DNA from 2 places in the Lysinibacillus irui genome. Region 1 is predicted to be linked to the other one. Evidence: riboswitches for the same ligand, from Rfam matches in the RefSeq annotation. Region 1 holds a riboswitch; the other holds the start of a gene.
The links. A riboswitch is a leader RNA that binds a small molecule or an ion and turns the genes downstream of it on or off. The one in region 1 is predicted to bind cobalamin.

Region 2: another riboswitch for cobalamin. It lies ahead of OU989_RS20490 (hypothetical protein); the one in region 1 lies ahead of cobT (nicotinate-nucleotide--dimethylbenzimidazole phosphoribosyltransferase).

Annotation. Positions count from the first base shown of each region.
Region 1 covers NZ_CP113527.1:1,126,395-1,130,587, reverse strand. Annotated here, with positions in the region: gene OU989_RS05340 (methionine gamma-lyase family protein) at 1-54, opposite strand, end outside; gene OU989_RS05335 (trimeric intracellular cation channel family protein) at 396-1,001, shown strand; gene cobT (nicotinate-nucleotide--dimethylbenzimidazole phosphoribosyltransferase) at 1,055-2,110, opposite strand; cobalamin riboswitch at 2,200-2,375, opposite strand; gene OU989_RS05325 (DMT family transporter) at 2,417-3,271, opposite strand; gene OU989_RS05320 (hypothetical protein) at 3,530-3,925, shown strand; gene OU989_RS05315 (rhodanese-like domain-containing protein) at 3,972-4,193, opposite strand, start outside.
Region 2 covers NZ_CP113527.1:4,077,588-4,081,780, forward strand. Annotated here, with positions in the region: gene OU989_RS20480 (tyrosine-protein phosphatase) at 1-441, opposite strand, end outside; gene OU989_RS20485 (ABC transporter substrate-binding protein) at 577-1,527, opposite strand; gene OU989_RS20490 (hypothetical protein) at 1,511-2,068, opposite strand; cobalamin riboswitch at 2,233-2,430, opposite strand; gene OU989_RS20495 (hypothetical protein) at 2,525-3,079, opposite strand; gene ytvI (sporulation integral membrane protein YtvI) at 3,169-4,193, shown strand, end outside.

The DNA of each region.
Region 1 (4,193 bases):
TATTTGTGCTGCTAATGATAGCGTTTGTACTGATAAGTTAGATGTAAACGTCATTCTTTTCTTCTCCATTTCACCGTTGTCCCGCATTTCAATCAGTAAGATTTTTATGATCTAAATTGAACTAACTCTCTCTAGAATTTGCTAATCAACTACTGGTATATCAACGCTCATGACAGATCTTTTTCTTTATTTCATTATCATCTTAACAATTTGTATGTGTACCTGCAAAACTTGCCTATTGTTTCTAAGCGCATTTTACGCTAAGCTAATGTGCGGACTTGTTTCAAGAAGCGTGTTTAATGACTGAATTTGGCTCATAAATCCATAGATTTTGTTACAAGAAAAGTCTTTTAACATAAAAAGAAGTTTATTTATTAATAGAAGGGGTGAAAGGAATGGCTTGGGAGGTTTTTAGTATTATCGGAACAATTGCCTTTGCTATTTCTGGGGCAATTATTGCCATGGAAGAAGAATACGATTTATTCGGTGTCTATATACTCGGAATTGTAACTGCTTTTGGCGGAGGGGCTATTCGAAATTTACTTATTGGACTACCTGTCACGACCTTATGGGGGCAGGATATGATGTTTCAAATTGCGTTAGCAGCGATTACTATATTTTTTATTTTCCCTCATCATTTGATTCAGCATTGGCATCGTTGGGGTAACTTCACAGATGCGATTGGCTTATCAGCATTTGCAATTCAAGGTGCGTTGTATGCCGTGAAACTAGATATGCCTATTAGTGCTGTGATAGTAGCTGCTGTCTTAACTGGTTCGGGTGGCGGCATTGTGCGAGATTTATTGGCTAGACGTAAACCATTAGTTCTACGAGATGAGGTGTATGGTGTTTGGGCTGCACTTGCAGGGCTAATTATTGGATTTGAAGTGTTTACAGGAGACATCTTCCTTTATATTTTATTCGCCATCATCACAGTGTTACGCATTCTTTCCTATATGATGAAATGGCGTTTGCCTTTACGTAAGCTAAATCGAGCATAATGAATGGGGAATAAGCCCAAATAGTATTGCAACTATACAGGCTTATTCCTTTTTTATTTAGCTAATAGTTGCATCGCTTCCTCTAACGTCACCATATTGTTCATCATGGAGCAGGCTGCATCTAAAATGGGAAAAGCTAAGGCGGCACCAGAGCCTTCTCCTAAGCGCATGTTCATATGTAGCATTGGTTCAATGCCGAGTAACGCTGCGGCAATTTTAGCACCCGGTTCCTCTGAAGCATGGGAAGGGATAATATAATCTTTTACTTTCGGTTCAAGCTTATATGCGATAAGTGCGGCAATAGTTGAAATAAAACCATCAATCACAACCGGCTTACGATGGACAGCTGCCCCTAGTATGATACCAGTCATGGCCCCTATCTCTAAGCCCCCGACTTTAGCTAATACATCTAAACCGTCTTGAGGGTCTGGTTGATTGACCTCAATAGCTTTTTTAATAACCGCTGCTTTATGAGCAATGCCACCATTGCCTACACCTGCCCCAAACCCTGTTACTTCAATTGGATCACATCCAGTCAATACAGCTAAAATAGCAGCACTAGGTGTTGTATTACCAATGCCCATTTCACCTGTGCCAAGTACATTAGCCCCTTTTGCTATTTCCTCTGTCGCCACATGAATTCCTACTTCAATTGCTTGAATGGCTTCCTCTTTAGACATGGCAGGTCCTTTTGCCATATTGTCTGTACCGTACTTAATTTTATTGATGATGACACCTGCACCGTGTGGAATCTCTTCTTTCACCCCTACATCTACTGTGACCACCTTGGCATTGGTAATGTTTGCAATCGCGCAAACGCCTGTACCACCTTGAGGGAAATTTAATGTTTGAAAGACCGTAACATCTTGTGGATTCGTGGTTACACCTTCTTCACAAACACCGTGATCAGCAGCACAGATAATAATGACCTTTTTATCAACGAGCGGATATAATTGTCCAGTTATCCCAGAAAGCTGCACAGCAATGGACTCTAGTTTTCCTAAACTACCAGGGGGCTTACAGAGAGCATCTATACGCTTTCTTGCTTGCTCCCTCGTTTTCATGTCAGCACCTTGGATGTTTTGTAACGTGTTTTGTAGTAATTGCATGATAATTTCTCCTTTCCTTTTAAGACAAAAAGAAAAAGCCTGTAGTTTATCGTCACAACAAATAAACTACAGACTTTTCCATCATCCATACCTTTTAAAGCAAATAGGCAGGTCTCCTGGCTCAAGTTCAACATTCCACAGCACCTTCCCAGCAACGCGCTAGTGGTATTTACTATAGAACTCCCTTATACAGTGGCGGGTCCGCTAAAGATTTTCACTTTATTCCCTATTCTCCCCTTTGGGCACCTAATGCTTTTATTAAATTACTTTAAATCTACGACAGCTTATTCTTCCTGTCAAACCCTTTTACACTTTTTCGATTTCACTTTGTAATGTGGAGCCTAATAGGAGAATGGCTCCTATTAGTTGTAGCAGCGTCATTTTTTCTCCAATAATCATCGTGGAGATCACTAATGATGTCAGTGGATCAATATAGCTAAGAATAGCTATACTTTGACCTTTTAGCTGTGACATGCCTAAAAAGAATAAATAAAATCCTATACCTGCATGGACAATGCCCAATACGATGAGTAATAGAATAGAAGCAAAATTTATTTGCATCACCTGAAAACCCGTCGTTCCTACAATATAGAGGCTGAGGAAAAATGCAGCTAAACAGAGTTGGATAATCGTATTATGTGGTTCCTTTAACCCGCGAATATTTTTATTTGTAAATGTTAGTAGGGTGTAAAAGCATGCCGCAATCAGACCATAGACAATACCAATTAAGTGTCCACTATTTTCTGCGTTCTGACTTTGCACTATCAAAAAAAGACCGATAAGTGCTACAACAACATAAACTATTTTTCTTGCAACTAGCTTTTCTTTTAAAATAATAGGCGATAAACAGATGACCAATACGGGTGCAAAATAATAACTTAGGGCAGCATTAGCAATGGTCGTTTCCTTATACGCCTGAAATAAAAATATCCAATTTCCACATAAAGCAACACTTGAAATTAATAACGGCCATTTATTCAGGACAATAGCGCTTCTTGCAAAGCTTTCCTTTTTATAAATAAAAATTACTAGTAAAAAACAAGCACCAATGCCACTCATCCAAAAGGCAATCTCACTAGAAGCTAAAGGAATATACCTTGCAAAAACACCGACAGCACCAAAAATAACCATAGATAATACAAATGCTAATTTTCCGCTCATTAAAAATTCCTACTTTCTACGCATATAGTTTGAGCCTATACAGTAGAATCTAATAAGAATGAGCAATCAGTTATCGGATGCCTAAACAGTAGATTCTACTGTAAAGACATTGTTGGGGGTGCTATTGATCGAAACATACAAAATCCCTCCTTCATTACATGTTATCATAACATATTTCTGAAAATTCAGGAGAGTTTGTCTTTGAAAAAATGAGGTAAATTATTCAATAATCTAAATGATGAAAAAGGAGAAGATACGATGAATGCAAAAGAATTAAGAAACGCCATTGCTGAAACATGTGAAACTCATGATAGCCCGTATGCCCAGCTCGTAAAACCAATTAATCAGTTATTAATGGACATCGACGCATCTATTAGCGAAGAAACAGCACATACAATTATAAAAAATTTAAAATTATTTCATAGCGGACATAAATACATTACGGAGTGTCACTTTGATGAAAGTGACAATTTTTTAAAGGATGGTATTGAGCTTCTCCAAAAGGGGGATCTTGCGAATGGTGCACTACAAGTTTACGGGGCTGGTTTGAACTTTGCCAGTTATGCTGCAAAGATTAAAGGACAAAAAAATGTGAATCTTTATAACAATTTTGCAGAAAACTTTGGTTACATTATGAATTCATTAAAAGAATAGACCTAAAAAAAGAAAGAGTAGGCACTCTTTCTTTTTACGTATCACATTATTTAAATTCTAATTCTCCATCATATGCAAGCATGCCGCCTTCAAGATTTGTTACATCAAATCCTTGAGCTTCTAAATAGGCGCAAGCATTCGCAGAACGAGCACCAGCCTTACATACAACAATATACGGCTTTTCTACATCTAATTCATCTAAACGCTCTGGGATTGTCCCAAGGGCAATATGCTGAGCGCCAGGAATCATGCCATGCGCTACTTCTTC
Region 2 (4,193 bases), 1.5 Mb from region 1:
ACAATGGTGAACAAGACCTAAATTATCAGGATTTTGAATGGTTTTCATTAGCTCCTTAAATGAGGGATTATTAAAAGGCATTTGCGCATAAAAATTTCGGAACATTTCGGGGCTTACTACTTTATAAAAATCTTTACCACCAGCATTTGTGGGCATTTCAAAAGCATGATTACCCTTTGCTGGTATTTGAATATATCGAGCATGTGAGAACACGGGGTTAGGATTATGCTGTGCTTCCTTGTTGTCACGGTAATCAAAAATAGTTTTAATACCTAACATTTCAAATCGCTCTTTATCTGCTGATGTCATTTTACCAAGTGCTGCAGATCGGTAGAATAAACCCTTCTTTACAATACGTCCATCCCTTGTCTTATATCCCCCCATATCTCGGAAATTATAGACTGCCTCAAACGGAATAACCTGTGTATCTAACTGTTCCATTCACTACCCTCCCTAAATTATTAAGCATTCTTACCTTTATTCTATAGAACAAATTAAATTAATTCCAATTTTCACGCTAGGTAATAACTAACCATATAAAAATGGCTAGCCGTTAGATCAGCTAGCCTTGAATTGTTATTTAAATAACTCTGGATACACAGCTTTAGCTACTAATTCTACTGCTTCTCCAATACGTGGACCAGGACGATTAGAGATATCAGTATCAAGAGACTGTACAGCTTTATCTTGAATAGCTTTCACAGTATTCCAACCATCACGTGTCAAAATTTCCCCTATAGGATCTTCTGTATAGTTTACTGTTGTTAATATAACCTCTGGATTTTTCGCAATAACCTCTTCCTCAGACACTTGCGCCCAATTGTCTAAATCAGCAAAGACATTCTTAACATTGGCTGCATTTAATATTTCTTGCTGGAAAGTTCCAGCGCCTGCCGTATAAATATCTGGCTTAGGACTAATCTCTAAATAAACATTTTTCGGTGCTTTTACTTCTTTCACCTTTGTTTGTACTTCAGTAATTTTCGCTTTAATCTGTTCGTTTAATTCATTTCCTTTATCTTCAACACCCATTACAGCAGCTAGTTGTTCAATATCCCCATAAACATCATCAAATGATGTGGCAGATTCAATAACAAATACTTTCAGTCCCGCATCTTCTAATGGTTTCAATGCATCCTTAGAGCCAATTGTGTAAGCAATGACCACATCTGGCTTTAAGGCTATAATGCGTTCACTATCGAAATTCTGAGAATCAGATACTCGTTCGATTTTTTGTGCTGCTTCTGGATATGTGTCATACTCTGTTGCTCCTACGATTTTCTCACCAACACCTAGTGCAAATAAAATCTCCGTATTACTTGGTTGTAAGGAAACAATAGTTTTTGGTACTTCTTTAAATTCTACTTCTACACCACGATCATCTGTTACTTTGTAGGTTGTTTGTTCAGTTTGTTGCGTATCCTGTGAAGCCTCTTTATTTTTTGTATCTTCTGAGGTACCACAACCTGCTAAAACTAATATTAGTACTAGCACTGATAGCCATTGGAAATTAAATACTTTCTTCATTCTTACTCTCCCTTTTCTTTTTCATTGGATAGGATTTACTAATAAACGGTATTTCAGCTATACCTGCTTGGTGATTCATATAGACTGCCATGACAAAGCATACATTTGCTAACAAGCCTAAGTAGTCGAAAAGGATAGCTGGTACCTCTCGTTCCTCTGAAACCTTATGTAATGTACGATATGATTTTTTGGCTTCACTGCGGCAAAGATGTAAAGCAGCAGCAGCCTCTGTGCCCTGAGGTAAAACAAAACTTTGTATTTCTTCCTTCACATGACGAACATAAAAGTCATAGCGTTCGCTTAACCAAGAAAGATCTTCTTCTGTTACTGCTAGCTTTCCTCGGACTGAACCATTGACATGGTAAGCCATAGGTAATATAAGCAGCAAATCATCTACGACAACTTGTACATCCTCCTTTTTTACTGCAGCTAATGCAACCCCTAGATGTGTTGTGAGACTATCTGTTCGAATCTCATAATCAACCGTTGAAGCCTTCTCACGCATAAACGGATAACAAGAATAACGTGCATCCTTTTTCACTTGATGTACCCCCTTCCCATTTTGATAAATTCTTACATGAACGATAGCATAAAAAAACGCCGCTCCTTTAAGCAAAGGAACGACGAAAATAACATAATGATTGCCAATTACTATGACATTACCTATGTAATTTGCCGTATATCCTCCTAGCTTCCGAAGAGTTGTTATACGTTCAAATAAAGGTCGGTCTCCTGGCTTGTACAGTTCATTAATGAATTTTAATGAGCTATAAAGAACCTTCCCATCTCCTTGGAGACAGTGGTATATCTTTATAATGGCTGTACTTACAGTTGCGGAAACAGCTTCGGTTTTTCACCGAATTCCCGATTATGCTAGTTAGCACCTTTATTCTGCAAGAATATTTCATTTGTAAAGCAGTTTACCATATATTAATAGGAAAAAACAGTTGTACTCCAAATAGAAACTTTACATCCTGTACAAAAAAACACCATCTCGCTACTTTGAACGGATGGCTGCCTTATATTTCTTTTTGTGTTTAACTTCGTGCTCTTCATCAATTAAGCGGTGTGCAATAGCTATTAATTTAGAGTCATTCGTTTGATCATAAAGCTTTTTAAAAGAAATAATAATATCATAGCGAATAAGAGAGGGATGCTTTTCATCCAAACAGGTTTGAAATCTCTTAGCTAGATACGAGACAACTAAGTCTCTTTGTACTTGACCTGCTAATCCAATTTTCCAAATAGCTTGTAACGCGTTCCTCGCCGTGGCAAATCGCTCATCATACGTCACAGCCCAAATTTTCAAAAAATCCTCCAATACCCTTTCTTCTGGATCACTTTTTGCGGCTAAGGCACATAAAATTTGTGCAGCACGTGCACGAGCATGTCCATCTTTGTATGTAAGTGCTTGTACAAGCTGTTCCCATACTGCATATGTCCAATCTACGGGCTCCTGCATAATTTTCATTAGTTCCTCGTAAGATTCATATTGAATATCGTGGTCACGCTCTGTTAGATTACTAAAAAGTTGCAAAATCTCTTTTTCCATAATTTATCCCTACCTTTATTGATTCAGAACGTAATAAAATTTGATTTATGGTACACTTAACTTAATTTTTTCGCAAAGAAGGTGAGTTTATGAATAAATTTAATGCTAGGAAATTGATTTTTCGAGTAATTGTGATTCTATCCTTACTTGTAGCTGCCTATTTTATTATCCCTGTGTCCATGCCTTTACTATTTGCAGGTATAAGTGCATTTTTCTTAGAACCAATCGTCATGTTCTTTAAAAGGCGATGGAAGATGTCACGGAAAATAGCAGTTGCTTTTATATACATAGTGAGTGTTATGGTTATATCTATTATTTGCTATCTGTCCATTACACAAATCATGTCGCAAATAATTTTACTATCTAAGCAAGCTCCCTATTATATTTCCAAGCTATCAGATATGTGGCTCCATATGCAAGAAAATATCTCTAAATATACAGAAGACTTTCCACCAGAAGTAAGTGCTTCACTTCAAAAAACCACAATGGATTTCATAAAAAAAGTTGAAGAATTCTTTTTAAGCTTCTTTAATTATAGCAAAGTTTCAGCCTTCTTTTCAGAAATTCCAAGCCTATTTATCAGTCTTCTCGTTTATATGATTGCTCTATTCCTATTTATGCTTGATTTGCCTAAATTAAAGCAAATCACTTATAAATATTTAAAGCCCAACACTGCAAAGAAAATAAAGATTATCCTTAATCGTCTAAAGGATGCAACTTTCGGTTATATGAAGGCACACTTATTTGTAAGCTTTATTATTGGAGGCGTCACACTTATTGGACTTCTATTAATCCAGCCCAAATATGCCATAACAATGACGATTATTATTTGGTTAATAGATATTGTCCCTTTCCTAGGCTCTATCATTATTTTAGCTCCATGGGGACTTTATCATTTACTGATGGGTAACACAGCTATTGCTGTAAAATTATTCATCTTAGCTGCTATTTTACTTATTATTCGTCGAGTAGTCGAGCCTAAATTAATGGGAGACCATATCGGTTTATCTACATTGCCAACATTAATCGCCATGTTCATTGGTCTTCAGTTATTTGGTATTATCGGTTTACTTGTCGGTCCCTTTGTTATAATTTTCTTTATTGCATTGAAAGA